2 linked regions of the Catellatospora sp. TT07R-123 genome follow. The protein of the gene in region 1 interacts with the protein of each later gene in a pairwise test. Links are inferred from orthologs where the notes say so. Each region holds a gene or a part of one and is shown in the gene's direction. Other genes may lie near its edges.

The links.
Region 2: the proteins of rplA (region 1) and thrS interact in binary tests that used the Escherichia coli proteins (3 or more experiments, as listed by UniProt). The link is inferred for Catellatospora sp. TT07R-123 from one-to-one orthologs.

What each region holds. Positions count from the first base shown.
Region 1 is NZ_BNEM01000001.1:4,036,218-4,046,218, reverse strand. Bases 6,639-9,503 are described here. They hold rplA (50S ribosomal protein L1), read left to right. Parts: upstream 6,639-7,648; coding sequence 7,649-8,359; downstream 8,360-9,503. Other genes in these bases: rplL (50S ribosomal protein L7/L12), read left to right, coding at 9,333-9,503; rplJ (50S ribosomal protein L10), read left to right, coding at 8,718-9,254; rplK (50S ribosomal protein L11), read left to right, coding at 7,130-7,561; nusG (transcription termination/antitermination protein NusG), read left to right, coding at 6,639-6,886. In the rest of the region: Cs7R123_RS17420 (MEDS domain-containing protein), read right to left, coding at 1-308; Cs7R123_RS17415 (hypothetical protein), read right to left, coding at 455-676; Cs7R123_RS17410 (hypothetical protein), read left to right, coding at 923-1,156; Cs7R123_RS17405 (bifunctional diguanylate cyclase/phosphodiesterase), read left to right, coding at 1,218-3,719; rpmG (50S ribosomal protein L33), read left to right, coding at 4,206-4,373; Cs7R123_RS17385 (MaoC family dehydratase N-terminal domain-containing protein), read left to right, coding at 4,471-4,920; Cs7R123_RS17380 (MaoC family dehydratase), read left to right, coding at 4,922-5,329; preprotein translocase subunit SecE, read left to right, coding at 5,756-6,157; more of nusG, read left to right, coding at 6,182-6,638; more of rplL, read left to right, coding at 9,504-9,713. UniProt on the Escherichia coli protein: One of the primary rRNA binding proteins, it binds very close to the 3'-end of the 23S rRNA. Forms part of the L1 stalk. It is often not seen in high-resolution crystal structures, but can be seen in cryo_EM and 3D reconstruction models.
Region 2 is NZ_BNEM01000002.1:2,107,298-2,117,425, reverse strand. What follows is about bases 3,165-6,156. They hold thrS (threonine--tRNA ligase), read left to right. Parts: upstream 3,165-3,632; coding sequence 3,633-5,681; downstream 5,682-6,156. Other genes in these bases: Cs7R123_RS29450 (HIT domain-containing protein), read left to right, coding at 6,145-6,156; Cs7R123_RS29455 (GNAT family N-acetyltransferase), read left to right, coding at 5,678-6,148; Cs7R123_RS29465 (class I SAM-dependent methyltransferase), read right to left, coding at 3,165-3,464. Also shown: Cs7R123_RS29470 (EAL domain-containing protein), read right to left, coding at 1-2,197; more of Cs7R123_RS29465, read right to left, coding at 2,325-3,164; more of Cs7R123_RS29450, read left to right, coding at 6,157-6,645; Cs7R123_RS29445 (VOC family protein), read left to right, coding at 6,682-7,395; Cs7R123_RS29440 (polysaccharide deacetylase family protein), read left to right, coding at 7,551-8,348; Cs7R123_RS29435 (elongation factor G-like protein EF-G2), read right to left, coding at 8,400-10,128. UniProt on the Escherichia coli protein: Catalyzes the attachment of threonine to tRNA(Thr) in a two-step reaction: L-threonine is first activated by ATP to form Thr-AMP and then transferred to the acceptor end of tRNA(Thr). The rate-limiting step is amino acid activation in the presence of tRNA.

The sequences.
Region 1 (10,001 bases):
ATCTGGGTGCGGACCGCGCCGAGGGCGCTGCCCGGGTCGAACACGCCCTGCGGCACGAAGAACTCGCCCGCGGACGCGATGTGCAGCTGTCCCGTCTCGGCGGCCGTGGCCGGCTCGAAGCCGCGCCGGGCCAGCTCCTCGGTGAGCGCGGACGGGCTCAGCGACTCGGTGAGGCAGACGACCTTCTGCCCGGCGCGCAGCCCGTCGCGCACGAACGCGGCGACGATGTCCAGCCGCTCGTCGCTGTCGGAGAAGGTCAGGCAGGCGTGATCGCCTGGCCGGAGCTCCTCCACGGACGTACCGCTCACCGGTCCCTCCTCGACCCAACCCCCGCAGCGCCGCGCATCCCGCAGAGCTGCGCAACACGGTAACCCGGTATCAAGCGTGCCATCGAGCTACCCATGGTGCAGGCCGGTCAAACTTCGCGGACGGGGCGGTGGGGTCCGGGGGCGGTTCAGCGGTGCAGATGCTCCAGGTTGCGCCACTGGCCGATCGCGCACAGCCCGTCGGCGACCCGGCGCGCCTCGCCCTCGGTGGCGTACTCCCGCATGATGGACCTGCCGTGCTGGCGGTGCTCGACCTCCCAGGGCCCGGCCGGGTTCGCGCGCAGGAACACGTCCTGACGTGCATAGCTGGTGGTGGTGCCGTTCCATCGGTGCTCGACCAGACGCATCATGGCGGTATCGTACACACGTTCGAACAGCAGGCAAGGACTGTCTTGACGGCGCCGGGGGACGTACAGTGTGGTTCCGCATTCCTGAGGGTGAGCTGCCGCTGCGGCCGGTCCAGCCCGTCCTCACCGAACGGCTATAAATTGGTCGGACCGCGGCGTGGCACGCCATGCGGGCTTCCTCTTGTGCCGGAACCTGTGGCACGATCCTTGACAGCCCCTGGTTTTCCTCTGTCACCCGTGGAGTCGATGATGCGAACGAGCAAGCTTGCCCGGTGGATGGGCAGCGGCGCGCTCATCGTGGCGCTGGGAACCGTGCTGGGTGGTGTCGCAGAGCCGACGATGTCGGCGCAGGAGTTCCAGTGGAGCGCCGGTGAGACCGTCCTTCCGGACGAGTTCCAGTGGAGCTCTCTGCCCAGCGGTGACGACACCGCGGGTGCCACGGCGCTGACGGGCCGTGAAGAAGCCGAATTTCAGTGGAGCTGACCGGTAGCCGGTCAGCCCCCTAGAGAGCGGACCAACGGCGTTGGCCAGAGCTGAACGAGGCGTGCGGCGCTCCGCCGAACTGGCCTGGTTGATCACGGGCCCGGCAGCGGTGCTGGCCCTCGGACTCTCGGCGCTGGCCGCCAATCGTTCGACGGCACACCTTGCGCACTGGTGGCTGATCCCGCTCTTCTTCGCCCTGTGGGTCGGCGCGGAGACGACCGTCCTCCAGTTCGAGGTCCGGCGGCACGGGTTCTTCCTCACCCTCGCCGAGATCCCATTCCTCCTCGGGCTCTTCTACCTGCCCCCGGTGCCGCTGCTGCTGACCCGCATCGCGGTGCAGTGCATCGTGCAGTGGCGGCGCAAGGTCGCCCCGGTCAAGGCGGCGTTCAACGTCGCGGTCATGTCGCTGGGCACCGCGGCCGCCAGCCTGCTGGTGCTGATCGGCGGCCCGATCGACCTCGAAGATCCGCGCAGCTGGCTGGTGCTGGTCGTCGCGGTGATGGTGAGCGTGCTGGTCTCGCTCGTCAGCGTGGTCAGCGTGATCACCCTCGTGCAGGGAAGGTTCGCGCCGCAGGAACTCGCCGCGGCGGTGCCCGGCGTCGTCATGGCCGGCATCAACACCGCCGTCGGGCTCGCGGTCCTTCTGCTGCTACAGCAGGGCATCGGCGCGATCATCCTGATGGCGGTCCTGATCGTCTGCTTCGCCCTGGCATACCGGTCGTACAACCGGTCGATGAACCAGCACCGCACGCTGACCGAGATCTACGACCTGACCGGCGCCATCTCCGACACCCCGCACGACGGCACCCTGCCCGACGTCCTGCTCGCGCGGGTCCGGCAGCTGCTCCAGGCCGAGTACGCGACGCTGTGGCTGCCCGCGCAGGGGCGCCACCCCGAACTGCTGCTCAGCGCGCGGCCCGACGACAAGGGCCTGCTCGACGTCGCCGGCGCGCCGGACTCGATGCGCAAGCAGGCGGTCGGCACGGGGCGGACCGTCGCCGGCGGTGCCAAGCTCGGCGACGACCAGCTCCGCGCGGAGCTGCGCGAGTCCAGCGTCAAGGACGCGATCGTGGTGCCGCTGCGGGCCAGCTCCGCGGTGATCGGAACGCTGGAGGTCGCGGGCCGCCTCGGCGACAACATGCACTTCGGCCCGGCCGACGTGCGGCTGCTGGAGTCGGTCGCCGCGCACGCGGCGGTGGCGGTGGAGAACAACCGCCTGGTCGACCGGCTGCGCTACGACGCCTACCACGACGCGCTGACCGCCCTGCCCAACCGGCGCCGGGTGACCCAGGCGCTGGAGGAGGCGGTGCGGGTCCGCGCTCCCGGCGAGGTCGTGGCCCTGCTGATGTTCGACGTGGACGGGTTGCGCGACGTCAACGACTCGCTCGGCCACGCCGCGGGAGACCAGCTGCTGGCCGAGGTGGCCACCCGGCTGCGCACGCTGGCGCCGCCCGCGGCCCTGGTGGGCCGCTCCGGCGGCGACGAGTTCGTCGTCACCCTGCGCCTGCCCCACGCCGAGGCCGCCGTCGACCTGGCGACCGAGCTGCGGAGCCTGCTGCAGGACCCGATGACCTTCGGCTCGCTGACCCTCGACGTCAACACGGCGGTGGGGATCGCGCTGCATCCCGAGCACGGCTCCGATCCGGCGACGCTGATCCAGCGCGCCGACGTGGCGACGCACGCGGCCAAGGGCCTGGCCAGCGGCGTGCAGCTGTTCGACGTCGGGCTGGAGTCGCGGTCGATGCGGCGGGTGGGCCTGGCCGGCGACCTGCGCCGCGCCCTGGACAACGGCGAGCTGGAGGTCTTCTTCCAGCCCAAGGTGTCGCTGCGGGACCGGCGCCTGGTCGGGGTGGAGTGCCTGGCCCGCTGGGAGCACCCGACCCACGGCGCGGTCGCGCCCGAGGACTTCGTCGCGGTGGCCGAGCACACCGGCCAGCTGTCCCGCCTGACCGACGTGGTGCTGCGCGAGGGCCTGCGCCGGGCGCGGCAGTGGGTGGACGCCGGACGGCCGCTGTCGGTGGCGGTGAACCTGTCCCCGCGCACCCTGGTCGACCCGTCGTTCCCGCAGCGCGTCGACGATCTGCTCCAGGAGTACGGCGTATCGCCCGACCGGCTGACGCTGGAGATCACCGAGGACGGGGTGGTCGACGGCGTCGACCGCCTGCTGCCCACCCTGCGCCGCCTGTACGACCTGGGCGTGCACCTGTCCGTGGACGACTTCGGCACCGGCTACTCGTCGCTGTCGTACCTGCGGCGGCTGCCGGTGCACGAGGTGAAGGTGGACCGCTCGTTCGTGCAGGGCATGGCGACCGACCCGGGCGATCTGGCGATAGTGCGGGCCGTGGTGGACATCTCGCGGCACTTCGGGCTGACCGTGGTGGCCGAGGGTGTCGAGAGCGAGCTGACGCTGGAGCTGCTGGAGGAGATCGGCTGCGACATCGGCCAGGGCTTCCTGTTCAGCCGGCCGCTGCCGTACGAGCGGCTGGAGGCGTGGCTGGGCGCCCAGACCGACGCCGAGCCCACCCCGCTGGGCGAGGTGCGCCGCCTGCGCGCGGTCGGCTGAGGCCGTCCGCCGGATGCCGCGGCAAGGTTGTGGCGCGCCACACCGAACCCGATTTCCGCCAGGGCCCGATGTTGTGTACTCTTACCAAGGCGCGCGGCGAGGTGGGAAACCACCAGGCAGCGAGCACGCCCCCTTAGCTCAGTCGGCAGAGCGTCTCCATGGTAAGGAGAAGGTCTACGGTTCGATTCCGTAAGGGGGCTCGACCGGACTGCCGGATATTCTTCCGGCAGGGCTCGCCAGGCGGTGTAGCTCAGTTGGCAGAGCAAGCGACTCATAATCGCTGTGTCGCCGGTTCAAGTCCGGCCATCGCTACGCATTAGACACCCGGGCGTCAGCCGCCGGAGGGTGCGCGACCAGGTCGGGCAGCAGCTCCGATGGTCGAGCGGTGTAAGGATCGCCACTGGTGACCCTTTTGCAGATCGGGACGGACTCTGTCTATCCTGAAATGCCGGTAATTCAAAGCAGCTGTTTCAGAAAGGCACTCCCGTGGCCAAGGCGACTGACGTACGTCCAAAGATCACCATGGCGTGCGTGGACTGCAAGGAGCGGAACTACATCACCAAGAAGAACCGGCGTAACGACCCGGATCGGATTGAGCTGAAGAAGTTCTGCCCGCGCTGCGGCAAGCACACCGCGCACCGCGAAACCCGCTGAGCGACTCAGCGCGAGACCCGATGACGGCGGTCTCACCAGATCTTCGAGCAGGGGGTGGCCCACCAGGGCCACCCCCTGCTGGCATAGGTTCACTGGCATGCCGATGGATCAGTCGTTCATCGGTCGGACATACCCGCCGACCGAGCCCTATCAGGTGGGGCGCGAGAAGATCCGGGAGTTCGCCGACGCGATCGGCGCCCCGGACGCCCTGTACCACGACGTGGCGGCCGCGCACGCGGCCGGCTACCGCGACGTGGTGGCGCCGCCCACCTTCCCGATCATCCTGAGCTTCGCCGCGATGGAGCAGATCGTCACCGACCCCGAGCTGGGCATGGACTACACCCGTGTGGTCCACGGCGATCAGCGCTTCAGCTACCGCCGCCCGATCGTGGCCGGCGACGAGCTCGTGGTGGTGAGCAGCATCGACGACATCACCCACCGGGGCGGGCACGACTTCCTCACCACCCGCGCGGAGCTGTCCACGCCGGCCGGGGAGCCGGTCGTCACGGTCGTGTGCAAGCTGGTCGTCCGAGGGCACGGTGAGTGAGATGGCGTACGAGACGGGGCAGCAGCTGCCCTCGCAGACCTTCCGGGTGACCCGCGCGGACCTGGTCCGCTACGCGGGGGCCTCCGGGGACCTCAACCCGATCCACTGGAGCGAGCGTACCGCGGTCGGGGTGGGCCTGCCGGGGGTGATCGCGCACGGCATGTACACGATGGCGCTGGCGGGCCGGGCGGTCACCAACTGGGTCGGCCGGGCGGACGCGGTGCTCGACATCGGGGTGCGGTTCACCCGCCCGGTGCCGGTGCCGGACACGGACGAGGGAACCGCGGTGGACTTCACCGCGGTGATCAAGTCGGTCACCGCGGAGGGTCTGGTCACGTTCGACCTGACCGCCACGTGCGGTGGCGAGAAGGTGTTGGCGCAGGCCAGGGTCGTGATCCGGCAGGACTGACGGGCCGGTGGGGGGTCGGCGAAACAGGCCGGACAAAAAAGGGCCGAGCCCAGTTGGCTCACTCGCCCGGATACCCGTACACTGGTCCGCCGTGGGGTTAGTGACCTCTGACGGTTAGCTTAGGCGGCCGTTCAGGTGACTTTCCCGCACAGGGGTGTGGCGCAATTGGCAGCGCAGCGGTCTCCAAAACCGCAGGTTGCAGGTTCGAGTCCTGTCGCCCCTGCGGCTTCGGCCTACCGGCCCTCGGTGGGCGATCCGTGGAAACTGGCCGTCGGCATGGCCGACGGCGCACCATGGGTCGTATGGCCCTCTCGGCCCCACCTGGGGCAGGGGCCAGCGTGACAGGTGCCCCTCGACAGCGAGGGCACACGGGCCCGTGTCCCTGCACGGACCCGACACCACCCCGCGAGATGGAAGTAGGGCGCAGTGGCCGAGAGCAACCGACGTGGCGAGGACGCCGCGGCCGAGCACGTCGACGACGTGTTCGACGACGCTGTCGACGATGACGCCCTGACCGACGAGGACGCTGCCGTCGGCGGCGGACGCGGCACGGCGACCAAGGCCCGGCCGGTGGACGGCAAGGGCGCTCGCGCGGTCAAGAAGGCGGACGCGACCGAGAAGGTCGGTTTCTTCGGTCGAATCGGACGTTTTGTCCGTGAAGTCGTCGCCGAGCTGCGTAAGGTCATCTGGCCGACTCGTAACGAACTGCTCACCTACACCGCGGTCGTGCTCGTGTTCGTGACCGCCATCATGGCGATCGTGACCGGCCTCGACTACCTGTACGCCAAGGGTGTGCTGTTCGTCTTCGGCGACCACAACGCCAAGTAACGAATACGGAAGTGAGCGAGCTACGTGCCTGAGTACGACGAGACGGCCCAGTCCGACGACATCGAGGTGACCTCCGCGGTCGCGGTGTCCGACGAGCCGGCGCACGGGGCGGCGGAGCACGCTGAAGACGAGTTCGACCCGGCTGCCGAGCTGCGGCAGAAGCTGCGGTTCGCCCCGGGCGACTGGTATGTCGTGCACTCGTACGCCGGTTACGAGAACAAGGTCAAGACCAACCTCGAGACCCGCATCACCAGCCTCGACATGGAGGAGTACATCTTCCAGGTCGAGGTGCCGACCCGCGAAGAGGTCGAGGTCAAGAACGGCAAGCGCACCCAGGTGCAGAGCAAGGTCTTCCCCGGCTACCTGCTGGTCCGGATGGACCTGACCCCCGAGTCGTACTCGTGTGTGCGCAACACGCCCGGGGTGACCGGGTTCGTGGGTGCCACCGACCGCGCGGACCGGCCCGCGCCGCTGAGCCTCGACGAGGTGCTCAAGTGGCTGCTGCCGTCGGTCGAGGCGCCCGGTGCGCAGAAGAAGGCCAAGGCCGAGATCAGGGTGCTCGACTTCGAGGTGGGCGACTCGGTGACCGTCACCGACGGCGCCTTCGCCTCGCTGCCGGCGACGATCAGCGAGATCAACGCCGACCAGCAGAAGCTCAAGGTGCTCGTCTCGATCTTCGGCCGGGAGACCCCGGTCGAGCTCAACTTCAACCAGGTCACCAAGATCTGACGAAGCTCTCCGGACGCGGCGGGTGGCCTCTGGCCCCCGCCGCGTCGGCGTTGCGGGCGCGCGCCGCCGCGCCGCGTCCGCGGTCACACCGACCTCGGCGAATAGGCGCGGACCAGTATGCGGTAGCCTTGAACGTCCGGCCTGTGCCGCGCGCTGACCGTGCGCGCATCGCACCGGCCGGTCCGGTGTAAACCACCCTGATCCGGCGTTCGATGCCGGGTCGACAAGTCCCAGGAAGTAGACATGCCTCCGAAGAAGAAACTCGTCAAGACGTTCACGCTGCAGCTGAAGGCCGGCCAGGCCACCCCGGCTCCGCCGGTGGGTCCGGCGCTGGGTCAGCACGGCGTGAACATCATGGAGTTCTGCAAGGCGTACAACGCCCAGACCGAGTCGCAGCGCGGTGACATCGTCCCGGCGCAGATCAGTGTGTACGAGGACCGTACGTTCACGTTCATCCTGAAGACGCCGCCCGCCGCCCGGCTCCTGATCAAGGCCGCCGGCGTGCCCAAGGGCTCCGGCGTGCCGCACACCACCAAGGTCGGTTCGGTGACCCGCGCCCAGCTCCGGGAGATCGCCGAGAAGAAGATGTCCGACCTGAACGCCAACGACATCGAGATGGCCGAGCGCATCATCGCCGGCACCGCTCGGTCGATGGGCATCACCGTCAAGGACTGACGCCGTCGTACGGCGCTGCGCGCCGACGGTGACCCATTTCGTGGGAGGGCCCGCAGGGGCTCGACACAACCACAGGAGAACTGAGAAATGAAGCACGGCAAGTCTTACAACACGTCCTTCGAGCAGGTGGACCGTACCAAGCTGTACGGCCCGCTCGAGGCGATCAAGCTCGCCAAGGACACCACCAAGGTGAAGTTCGACGCCACGGTCGAGGTCGCGATGCGCCTCGGTGTCGACCCCCGCAAGGCGGACCAGATGGTCCGCGGCGTGGTGAACCTGCCCCACGGCACGGGCAAGACCGCCCGCGTCATCGTCTTCGCCTCCGGCGAGAAGGCCGCCGAGGCGACCGCCGCCGGCGCCGACGCGGTGGGCACCGACGAGCTGGTGGCCCGGATTCAGGAGGGCTGGCTGGACTTCGACGCCGCGATCGCGACGCCGGACCAGATGGCCAAGATCGGCCGTATCGCGCGGATCCTGGGCCCGCGCGGTCTCATGCCGAACCCGAAGACCGGCACCGTGACCATGGACATCGCCAAGGCGGTGGCCGACATCAAGGGTGGCAAGATCACCTTCCGGGTGGACAAGCACTCGAACCTGCACCTGATCATCGGTAAGGCCTCGTTCTCGCCCGAGCAGCTGGTCGAGAACTACGCCGCGGTGCTCGACGAGGTCCTGCGCTGCAAGCCGTCCGCGGCCAAGGGCAAGTACCTCAAGAAGGTGTTCGTCACCACCACGATGGGCCCGGGCATCCCGGTCGACCCGAACGTGACGCGCAACTTCCTGGAGACCGAGGCCTGATCCGCCCCGCTCCGTCACGGCGCCGTCCGCACACCGCGGGCGGCGCCGCTGCTTTGCCGGGGTACGTCACAGCACCCCGATTTGGTGGCCCGATACCCGGTCACGTAGAGTCGCCGTAACAGTTCCACCCAAAGACCGCTGGTCATCGTCCGGGCAACCGGGCGATCGAAGGACCCGCCGCTCGGCAACGAGCGGGAGAACGGGCGGCCCGCGCAGGGAAGGACGGTAGCCTCGCCTGCGGCGCCCAGCGCCGCGTGAAGCCCCGTGCGCCCTGCGCCGGGGCGTTTTTCGTTCTCCCATTCGCTGCCGGGACCAGGGTCCCCGCGAAACCAGCCTGGAGTACGAGAGAGGAGGGGACATGGCGGACAAGATCCGTGCCGACAAGGCCGGCAGCGTTGCGGAGCTCACCAAGCGCTTCCAGGAGTCCAACGCCACGGTGCTCACCGAGTACCGCGGCCTGACCGTGAAGCAGCTGACCGATCTGCGTCGTTCCATGGGCGGTGCCGAGTACACCGTCGCCAAGAACACGCTCGCGAAGATCGCCGCGACCAACGCCGGTCTGACCGGTCTCGACGCTCTGTTCACCGGTCCTACCGCGCTCGCCTTCGTCTCCGGCGACGTCGTCGACGCGGCCAAGGGCCTGCGCGACTTCGCCAAGGCCAACCCGCTGCTCGTCATCAAGGGCGGCGTCTTCGAGGGCAAGGCCATCTCGGCCGCCGAGGTCGGCAAGCTCGCCGACCTGGAGTCCCGCGAGGTGCTGCTGGCCAAGCTGGCCGGCGCGATGAAGGCAAGCATGAGCAACGCCGCTGCCCTGTTCCAGGCGCCGCTGGTGAAGGCCGTCCGTACGGCCGCCGCTCTGCAGGACAAGCTCGAGAAGGAGGGCGCCGACGCGTGAGCGTCGCCGCCTTCTGTCCCAACTTTGCTCGCGGCGTCCTGCCGCAGCTGATGAACCACGTACGAAAGGACGCCTGACATGGCGAAGCTGAGCACCGACGACCTCCTTGCCGCGTTCAAGGAGATGACCCTGATCGAGCTCTCCGAGTTCGTGAAGCAGTTCGAGGACACCTTCGACGTCAAGGCCGCCGCCCCGGTCATGGCCGGCCCGGTCGGCCCGGCCGTCGTCGCCGAGGCGCCGGAGGAGAAGGACGAGTTCGACGTCGTCCTCGACAGCGACGGTGGCAAGAAGATCCAGGTCATCAAGGTCGTGCGCGAGCTGACCGGCCTGGGCCTGAAGGAGGCCAAGGACGTCGTCGAGGCCGCCCCCAAGGCGATCCTCGAGAAGGTCAACAAGGAGACCGCCGAGAAGGCCAAGGCGAAGCTCGAGGCCGAGGGCGCCAAGATCACCCTCAAGTGATCCGGCGCCGCGTTCCGTCAGACGGGACGCGGCCTACCGCGCAGATGCGCTAGTCGAGAGGCGGGCACCCGACAGGGTGCCCGCCTCTTGCGCTTCTGGCTGCGGATACGGGCGCTCCGTTGCATAGTTGACGCCGTACGTGACACTGGAACAGTCGTCGGGTCTTGACTGGGACCGCGACGCCAGGCAGTCTTTCTTCAGTACGACCTTCCGAGTTAGTAGCGGCAGGAGTGCGGAGCGTGGCGACACCGATCTGAAGGTGGGCTGGACCACGTTCTGCGGAAGCCT
Region 2 (10,128 bases), on another replicon or contig:
GGCTCACCGCGCGGTCGTGCATGGTCGTGTCGAACATCGCGTGCCGGCCCTTGTGCGCCGACTTGGCCGAGTACATCGCGATGTCGGCGTCGCGCAGCAGGTCCTCGGCGTTGAGGTAGCGGCGGCTGCTCATGGTGATGCCGATGCTGGCGGTCACCACCACGTCCTGGCCGTGCAGCTGGAACGGCTGGGCCAGCACCCGGTGCAGCCGCTCGGCGACCTGCGCGGGGGTGTGCGGCGCGTCGACCTCGTCCAGCAGCACCAGGAACTCGTCGCCGCCGAAGCGGGCCACCGTGTCGGTGTCGCGCAGCGCCCCCTTGATCCGGCGGGCGACCTGCTTGAGCAGCCGGTCCCCGGCCGAGTGGCCCATGCTGTCGTTGACCACCTTGAACCCGTCCAGGTCCAGGAACAGCACCCCGAACGGGCGGCCGTGCGGGCGGCGGAACTGGCGCATCGCCTGGCGCAGCCGGTCCAGGAACAGCGAGCGGTTGGGCAGGCCGGTGAGCTCGTCGTACAGCGCCGCGATGCGCAGCTGCTCCTTCTGCCGCAGCGACTCGCTCAGCAGCGCCTGCCGGTCCAGGGCGACGGTCAGCAGCGCCGACCACTGGTTGAACGGCTCGCGGCCGGTGGCGCCCGTGGTGCTGACCGCGTCGACGACGGCCAGCCAGCCCCAGTCGCTGGTGCCGTTCTTGACCGGCACCAGGAACGTGACCAGGTCGGGGCCGAGGTCGAGCGGGTGGCGCAGCTTCGGCGGCGGGAACTCGCTGACCGGCAGCGACGGCTCGGTCCCCGCCCGCGGGGCCTGCCCGGCCTCGAACAGGCTGGCCACCTCCAGCACCGGGTCGGCCTCGGTCGGCGGCAGCCCGCCCGCCCAGAGCCCGAGGCAGCCCGCGCGTACGCCGGTGCGGCCCAGCCAGTCCAGCCGGGCCGGTTCGCGGTGGCCCCGCAGCAGGTCCATGCCGACCTCGTACTGGATGCTCAGGTCCTCGCGCAGCCGGGCGCCCTCGTGGAACAGGGTCCGCCCGCGCATCTGGGTCAGCGCCAGCAGCACCGGCATGGCCGTCTCCCCGTGGCAGCGGACGAGCTCGGCGATCTCGTACAGCACCTCGGCCCGGCCGCCCAGGTGGAGCAGCTTCGCCAGCGCCAGCCGCAGCTCGACCACGGACGTGCCGTCCTGGCGGGAGGCGAGCAGCAGGTCGGTCTCGCACCCGGCGGCGGGCGCCTGGACGGCCTCGGCGACCACTCCGGCGGCGTGCATCAGCGTGACCGTCTCGGTGTCCGACAGCGTGCCGTGCACCGGGGCGACCAGGTCGGCGATCTGCTCGGTCAGGCGGTCGCCGCGCGGCGGCGGGCTGGGAGCGGCATGCTCGCTCGGGCAGCCGCACGACTCGCGCACGATCAGCGAGGTCGGCACCGTGATCCGCTCCCGCGGCGGCGGCTGGCCCGCCACCATCGCCAGCAGGGTGGCGGCGGCCGTCCGGCCGATCATGTCCATCGGCTGCCGCACGCTGGTCAGCCGGGGGGTGAGGTACGACGACGAGCGGATGTCGTCGTAGCCGATCACCGCCTGGTCCTCGGGCAGGCGCAGGCCGGCCCGCTCTAACACGTGCATCAGGCCCGCGGCGTTCTCGTCGGTGCCGCACACGACCGCGGTCGAGAGCAGGCCGTCGGCGAGCATGAGCCGGGCCGCGGCCTCCCCTCCGGCGGGCTGGTTGTCGGTCGCCGGGTATACCAGGCGCGGGTCCGGCTCCAGGTCGTGCTGGCGCAGCGCGGCCCGGTACGCCTCGCAGCGCTCCTGGACGTCCACGGTGCCGAAGTGCCCGGCGAACGCGATGCGCCGGTGCCCGTGCGCGACCAGGTGCGCCACGGCCTCGCGGACGCCGGTGCGGTTGTCCGGCATGACCAGCGGGAGGTCTATACCCGGCGTCGGCTGGCTGACCAGCACGACCGGCAGCCCGGCGGAGCGCAGCCCGGCCAGGTAGTGCGGCGACACGGCCTTGAGCACGACGATGAAGCCGCACGTGTGCCGCCACGCCACCGGGTGGGCCAGCTCGCCCGGCTCGGTGACCTCGATGTGGTCGGTGCCGGCGTCGAGCGTCTGCACGGCGATGACGCCCGCGCCGGCCTCGGCCGCGGTGCCGACGATGCCCGCCAGCACCCCGCCGAAGTACCAACCGCCGAGGAACGGCGAGAGCACCCCTACCGCCGCGGGGAGACCGCCGGCCCGCTCGTGCGGGCCGCGGGCATTCGCCGCTAGCGGAGTGGCGTCAGGCGACACCTATAGACGGTACCGCGCCAACCCGGACATACTTCGGGAAAACGGGTCAAGGCATCCGGAGCACCCACCGGTACGCCTGGACCAGGCCGGTGTCGAAGCTGGCCGCCGAGCCCCACAGGAACAGCCGGAACCGCCGGTACAGCGGCTCGCCCCAGCGCCGGACCACCTCGTCGCGGGCCGCGTCCAGCCGCCGCGCCCACTCGGCGCAGGTCAGGTGGTAGTTGTGCCGGTCGTCGTCCACACTGACCAGCTCGAACGGCGAGCGGGCCACCTGGCGCAGGTACGAGTGCAGCACCAGCGGCGAGGACTTGCCCGGGTAGATGTAGCGGCTCATGAACGTCGACACCCGGTGCTTGGCCCGCATCGCCAGCGCGTCCAGGTAGACGTGGCCGCCGGGGCGCACCAGCTCGGCGTACTTGCGCAGGGTGGCGCGGTAGTCGGGCAGGTGCTCGGTGACGCCCATGTTGACGATCGCGTCGTAGCGGCGCGGCGGCTGGTAGCGCAGCAGGTGCTGCCGGACGACCTGGGCGGGCAGCTGCTCGCGGGCGAACAGGGCGGACAGGTAGCGCTCGGACTCCTCGGCCAGCGTCAGCGTGGTGACGTGGACGCCCTGGCGGGCGGCGTACTCGGCGAAGGCGCCCCAGCCGCCGCCGACCTCCAGGACGTGGTCGCCGGGGGAGACCCGCAGCGATTCCAGGGCCAGCTCCATCTTGCGGGTCATCGCGTCTTCCAGCGGTTCGTCGTCGCGCGCGAACACGCCCTGGGTGTAGCAGCGGTGCCGGGAGTCCATGAAGGTGAGGAAGAACTCCGACTCCTCGTCGTAGTGCGCGGAGATGGCGCGCCGGTCGTGCTCGGCGCCGCCGAGGCGCAACCCGGGGGCGAACCGGGCCAGCCAGGCGATGGGGTGCCGGTCGTGGAACATGCCGCGGATCTTCAGGGCCGCCATCAGGTCGCCCTCGAAGTCCAGCCAGCCGCGCAGGTACGCCACGCCGATCTGGAACTGGTCGAGCCCGGCCAGCGCCTTGGCGCCGCGCGGGTCGCTGACGACGACGGTGAAGGCGGGCGCGCCCGCGCCGACGGTGTGCGCGAAGTCCCCGTGGCGCACCGAAAAGGGGGTTCCGGACCGGCCGGAGAAGAACTGCTGGAAACGTCGGTCCAGCGTACGACCGAGATCAATGCTCGTCATTGCGCCAATGTAACGGCGCCGAAACCGCCTCGAAAGGGGTCACCGGTGAACGGGGCACGACGGGAGCTGCCGGCGGCACCGGCTGACTGGTTACCGGCATGATCAGTACGCCCGATAGCATGGCCGGAGCCGGACAAACCGCTGAGGCCACACCCTGAGGAGAACACCGTGAGTGCACCGAAGAGCCCGCCAGCCGTCGACCCCGTCGTCGTCGCGGCCGGGACGACGTGCGCCGATGCGGTCGCCGCCGCGGGCCTGCCGGTCACCGGCGCCAAGGCGGTCGTCGTGGTCCGCGACCCGGAGGGCCGCCTGCGCGACCTCGACTGGACCCCGTCGGTGGAGACGGCGGTCGAGCCGGTCGCCATCGACACCCCCGACGGCCTCAACGTGCTGCGCCACTCGACCGCGCACGTGCTGGCCCAGGCGGTGCAGGACATCTTCCCGGAGGCGAAGCTCGGCATCGGCCCGCCGATCGACAACGGTTTCTACTACGACTTCTCCGTGCCCAAGCCGTTCCACCCGGACGACCTGGACAAGATCGAGAAGCGGATGCAGGAGATCGTCAAGTCGGGCCAGCGCTTCCAGCGCCGGCGGTTCGACACGCTCGAGCAGGCCAAGGCCGAGCTGAAGGACGAGCCGTTCAAGCTCGAACTGGTCGACATCAAGGGCGACGCCGGCGACGACGTGATGGAGGTCGGCGGCGGCGAGCTGACCATCTACGACAACCTCGACGCCAAGACCGGCGACCGCTGCTGGGGCGACCTGTGCCGCGGCCCGCACCTGCCCAGCACCCGGCTGATCGGCGCGTTCAAGCTGATGCGCTCGGCCGCGGCCTACTGGCGCGGGTCGGAGAAGAACCCGCAGCTCCAGCGGGTCTACGGCACCGCGTGGCCGACCCGCGACCAGCTCAAGGACTACCTGAAGCTGCTGGAGGAGGCGGCCCGCCGCGACCACCGCAAGCTCGGCACCGACCTGGACCTGTTCAGCTTCCCCGACGAGATCGGCTCGGGCCTGGCCGTCTTCCACCCCAAGGGCGGTGTGATCAAGCGCGAGATGGAGGACTACGTCCGCGCGCGCCACATCGAGGAGGGCTTCCAGTACGTCGGGACGCCGCACATCACCAAGGAAGGCCTCTTCCACACCTCGGGTCACCTGCCCTACTACAAGGAGACCATGTTCCCGCCGATGGACATGGAGGGCAGCGACTACTACCTCAAGGCCATGAACTGCCCGATGCACAACCTGATCTACCGCTCGCGCGGCCGGTCCTACCGCGAGCTGCCGATCCGGCTGTTCGAGTTCGGGTCGGTGTACCGGTTCGAGAAGTCGGGTGTGATCCACGGCCTGACCCGGGTGCGCGGCTTCACCCAGGACGACTCGCACTCGTACGTGACGAAGGAGCAGGCGGCCGCCGAGATCAAGCACCTGCTGGACTTCGTGCTCGGCCTGCTCAAGGACTTCGGCATCACCGACTTCTACCTGGAGCTGTCCACCCGCGACGACTCCAAGCCGGAGAAGTTCGTCGGCTCGGAGGAGGACTGGGCGACCGCGACCGCGGTGCTGGAGCAGTGCGCGGTCGAGACCGGCCTCCAGCTGGTGCCGGACCCGGGCGGCGCGGCCTTCTACGGCCCGAAGATCTCGGTGCAGGCCAAGGACGCGATCGGCCGCACCTGGCAGATGTCGACCATCCAGTACGACTTCAACCAGCCGCGCGGCTTCGAGCTGGAGTACCAGGCCGCCGACGGCACCCGCCAGCAGCCCGTGATGATCCACTGCGCCAAGTTCGGCTCGATCGAGCGGTTCATCGGCGTGCTCACCGAGCACTACGCGGGCGCCTTCCCGGCGTGGCTGGCGCCGGTGCAGGTGGTCGGCATCCCGATCCGCTCCGACGACGAGGCCGGGCACACCGCGTTCCTGTTCGACTTCGTCTCCCGCCTGCGCAAGGAGGGCATCCGGGCCGAGGTCGACGCCTCCGACGACCGGATGCAGAAGAAGATCCGCAACGCCCAGCAGCAGAAGATCCCGTTCATGGCGATCGTCGGCGACCAGGACCTGGCCGACGGCACCGTGTCCTTCCGCTACCGCGACGGCTCGCAGCGCAACGGCGTGAGCCTGGACGAGGCGGTCGCGCACGTGGTCGAGGTGGTCCGGTCGCGGACCAACTCCGGTCCCTCGGCCGGTGTCGCGGAGTCTGTCGAGGCGGGCGGCGCGGCGTGAGCACGCGCGCGCACGAGGCCGGGTACGTGCTGGACACGGACCCGGCCCGGCTCGACCTCGACGCCGTCGAGCAGTGGCTGCTGCGCGAGGCGTACTGGACCTCCGGCCGCGACCGCGAGGTCATGGAGCGCTCGCTGGCCGGTTCCACGGTGTACGGCCTGTACGCCCCGTCCGGCGCGCAGGTGGGCGTGTTCCGGGTGGTCACCGACGGGGCCACCTTCGCGTGGTTGTGCGACGTGTTCATCGACACCGCGCACCGTGGCATCGGGCTGTCGCACTGGGCGGTCACGGTGATCCGCGACGAGTTGCAGGCGCTGGGCGTACGCCGGATCATCCTGGCCACCGCCGACGCGCACGGGGTCTACGCCAAGGTCGGCTTCGCGCCGATGGCCCGGCCCGAGCGCTGGATGGAGCTCGACACCCGGCCGGTGATCCCGACGATCGCCCCCCGGCAGGCCGCCGCATGAGCACCGCCGACCCCGACGGCCTGGAGCGGCTGTGGACCCCGTGGCGGATGGCGTACGTCAGCGGCGGCCCCCGGCCTGACGGCTGCCCGTTCTGCGTCGCGCCGCAGACCGACCCGGACGGGCTGGTCGTGGCCCGGGGCGAGGCGGTGTACGCGGTGCTCAACCGGTTCCCGTACAACCCCGGGCACCTGCTGATCTGCCCGTACCGGCACATCGACGACTACCCGGAGCTCGACGCGGCCGAGACGGCCGAGCTGGCCGAGTTCACCAAGACGGCGATGCGGGTGGTGCGCAAGGTCTCCAACGCGCACGGGTTCAACATCGGCCTCAACCAGGGCGGCGCGGCCGGGGCCGGGATCGCGGCCCACCTGCACCAGCACGTGGTGCCGCGCTGGGGCGGCGACAACAACTTCCTGCCCGTGGTCGGGCGGACCAAGGCGCTGCCGCAGCTGCTCACCGACACCCGCGACCTGCTCCTGGCGGCCTGGCCCAGCTGACGGACTTTGTCGTACCCGTCGGGAAGGATGGCTGCCATGATTGGCACCCTGTACAGCGTCGTACTCGACACTCCCGACATCAAGGGGCTCAGCGCGTTCTACGCGTCCCTGGCCGACCTGGCCGAGAAGTACGCCGACGAACACTGGGTCTCGCTTCAGGCTGCCGACGGCACCCGGCTGGGCTTCCAGCGCGCCGACGACCACGTGCGGCCGCAGTGGCCCGACCAGGCCCACCCGCAGCAGCTCCACCTCGACCTGCGGGTGCCCGACCTGGCCGCGGCGGTCGAGCGGGCCGTCGCGCTGGGCGCGACCCGGCTGCCCGGCGGCGGCGACACCTACACCGTGCTGGCCGACCCGGCCGGGCACCCGTTCTGCCTGTGCCAGGGCGACCCCGACGGCGGCACCACCATCGCCGACGTGGCGCTGGACTGCCCCGCCGCGGGCGAGCTGGCCCGCTTCTACGGCGAGCTGCTCGGGCTGCCGGTGACCTGGGAGGGCGAGGGCGTCGGCGCCATGATCAGCGCCGAGGGCAAGCTTCCGGTCATCTTCCAGCAGGTCGAGGGCTACCAGGCGCCGCGCTGGCCGGACCCGGCCCACCCGCAGCAGCTGCACCTGGACGTCGAGGTCGCCGACATCGAGGCCGCCGAGCCGAAGGCCCTGGCTCTCGGCGCCGTCCGCCTGCCCGGCGGCGGCGATAACTTCCGGGTGTACGCCGACCCGGCCGGCCACCCGTTCTGCCTCGTCTGGTGAGTCGAAGCGGCCTGGCACCCGGGCGCCGGCGGCGCGGCCGCGCGCACGTGTGCCAGGTCACTCGGCCGGCCTGCAACCCTTGACCCGGGGGAAACCCTCTGATCAACATGGGAATCGGGGGCCGCCGGTCGGCGGAGCAGGGGAGCATCGGCGGTATGGGGGTGTCGCGCCGCGGGCTGGTGCGAGGCGGGCTGGCCGCGCTCGGCGGTGCCGCCGCCACGCTCGGGGTGCTGCGCGGACGTGAGTGGTTCGGACCGGACCGCCTGCCCATCGACGGCGGGTACGCGCCCGCCGGCAACGAGCTTGGCTGGCACGAGCGGGGCACGGTCGACGTGCTGTGGCACGTGCACACCGAGCAGCCGCTCGTCGCGCTGACCTTCGACGACGGCCCGGAACCCGACTGGACGCCCCGGGTCCTGGACACCCTCGACCGGCTCGACGCCCCGGCCACGTTCTTCGTCGTCGGCGAGCGGCTGCGGCGCAACGCCGCCCTCGTCCGCGACCGGTACGCCCGCCACGAGGTCGGCAACCACACCTGGGCCCACAAGGATCTCGCCCAGCGCGACGACAAGGGCGTACGCGACCAGCTGCGCCGCTGCCACGACGCGATCGCCGACGTGGTCGGCCGCGAGCCCACGCTGATGCGCCCGCCGTGGGGGCACCTGGGCGGGACCACGCTCACGGTGGCCGAGGAGCTCGGCTACGACGTGGTGATGTGGTCGCAGCGGATGCGCGAGGACGTGTTCAGGGCCGATCCGGGCGGGATCGCGGCCGACACGGCCGCGGCAGCCCGGCCCGGGGCGATCATCCTGGCCCATGACGTGGGCGACCGGGATCGCCTGGTGACCATCGATCACCTCGCCGAGATCATCACCGGGCTGCGCGACCGCGGCCTGCGCCTGGTCACCGTCTCCGCCCTGCGCGCGGCGGCGGCCCAGCACGCGGCCACGTGAGCCGTGCCGCCCGGCCGCAGACCGGCCGGGCGGCGCCGCCCCGGGCCGGGGTCAGCGGGTGGTGTGCTCCTTGCGGGCCTGGTCGGCCAGGTGGCCGGGCATGGGCTCGTAGCGGGTGAACTCCCGCGTGAACGTCCCCGCCCCAGCCGTCATCGACCGCAGGTCCACCAGGTACCGCTGCAACTCCAGCGCGGGCACCTCGGCCCGGATCTGGGTACGCTCGCCGCCCGCCGGGTCCGACTCCGACCCCAGCACGCGGCCGCGCCGCCCGGACAGGTCGCTCATCACCGCGCCGACCGCCGTGTCCGGCACCGTGATCACCACCTCGTCGACCGGCTCCAGCAGCGCGATCTGCGCCTTCTCCGCCGCGTCCTTGAGCGCCATGCTGCCCGCCGTCTGGAACGCCGCGTCGGACGAGTCGACGCTGTGCGCCTTGCCGTCGACCAGGGTCACCCGGAAGTCGACCACCGGGTAGCCGGCGACGATGCCGCGCTCGGCCTGGGCGCGTACGCCCTTCTCGACGCTGGGGATGTAGTTGTGCGGGATCGCCCCGCCCACGATCTTGTCGACGAACTCGATCCCGGCGCCGCGCGGCAGCGGCTCCAGCTCGATCGCGCACACCGCGTACTGCCCGTGCCCGCCGGACTGCTTGACGTGGCGGCCGCTGCCGCTGGCGGCGGCGCCGAACGCCTCGCGCAGGGCGACCTTCGCCGGTTCGGTGGACAGCTCGACGCCGCCGGTCCGCAGCCGGTCGAGGACCACGTCGGCGTGGGCCTCGCCCATGCACCACAGCACCAGCTGGTGCGTCTCCGGGTTGCGCTCCAGCCGCAGCGTCGGGTCGCCCGCCACGAGCTTGGCCAGGTTCTTGGCCAGCGCGTCCTCGTCGGAGCGGGTCTTGGGCACCACCGCGACCGGCAGCAGCGGCTCGGGCATCCGCCACGGCGCCACCAGCAGCGGCCTGTCCTTGCCCGAGATGGTGTCGCCGGTCTCGGCCGCGCTCGACTTCGTGATCGCGCAGATGTCGCCCGCCACGCACAGCGGCACCTCGCGCAGGGCCGAGCCGAGCGGCGAGTAGATGTGGGTGATCCGCTCGTCGGCGTCGTGGTCGGGGTGGCCGCGCTCGGCCAGGCCGTGCCCGCTGATGTGCACCGGGGTGTCCGGGCGCAGTGTGCCGGAGAAGACCCGGACCAGGCTGACGCGGCCCACGTACGGGTCGACGGTGGTCTTGACGACCTCGGCCACCAGCGGGCCGGCCGGGTCGCACTCCAGCTCGTCGCGCGGCGAGCCGTCGACGCCGGTGACGGCGGGCAGCGGGTGCTCCAGCGGCGTCGGGAAGGCGCGGGTGAGCAGCTCCAGCAGCGCGTCCAGGCCCACGCCGGTGGCGGCGCAGACCGGCACCACCGGGTGGAAGTGGCCCCGGGCGACGGCCTTCTCCAGGTCGTCGACGATCACCTGCGGGTCGATGTCCTCGCCGGCGAGGTACCGGTCCATCAGGGTCTCGTCCTCGCTCTCGGCGATGATGCCTTCCAGCAGCTCGCCGCGGGACTCCTCGATGGCGGGCAGGTGCTGCGGGTCGGGCTCGCGCACCTGGGGCGGGTAGCCGCCGGAGTAGTCGTACACCCGCTGGCTGATCAGGCCGATCAGGCCCTCCACCGACTGGCCGTCGTCGCCGTGCATGGGCAGGTACAGCGGCTGGATCTCCTCGCCGAAGACTCGCTGGCACAGGGCCAGCGCCTCGTCGAAGTCGGCGCGCGGGTGGTCCAGGCGGCTGATCGCCACG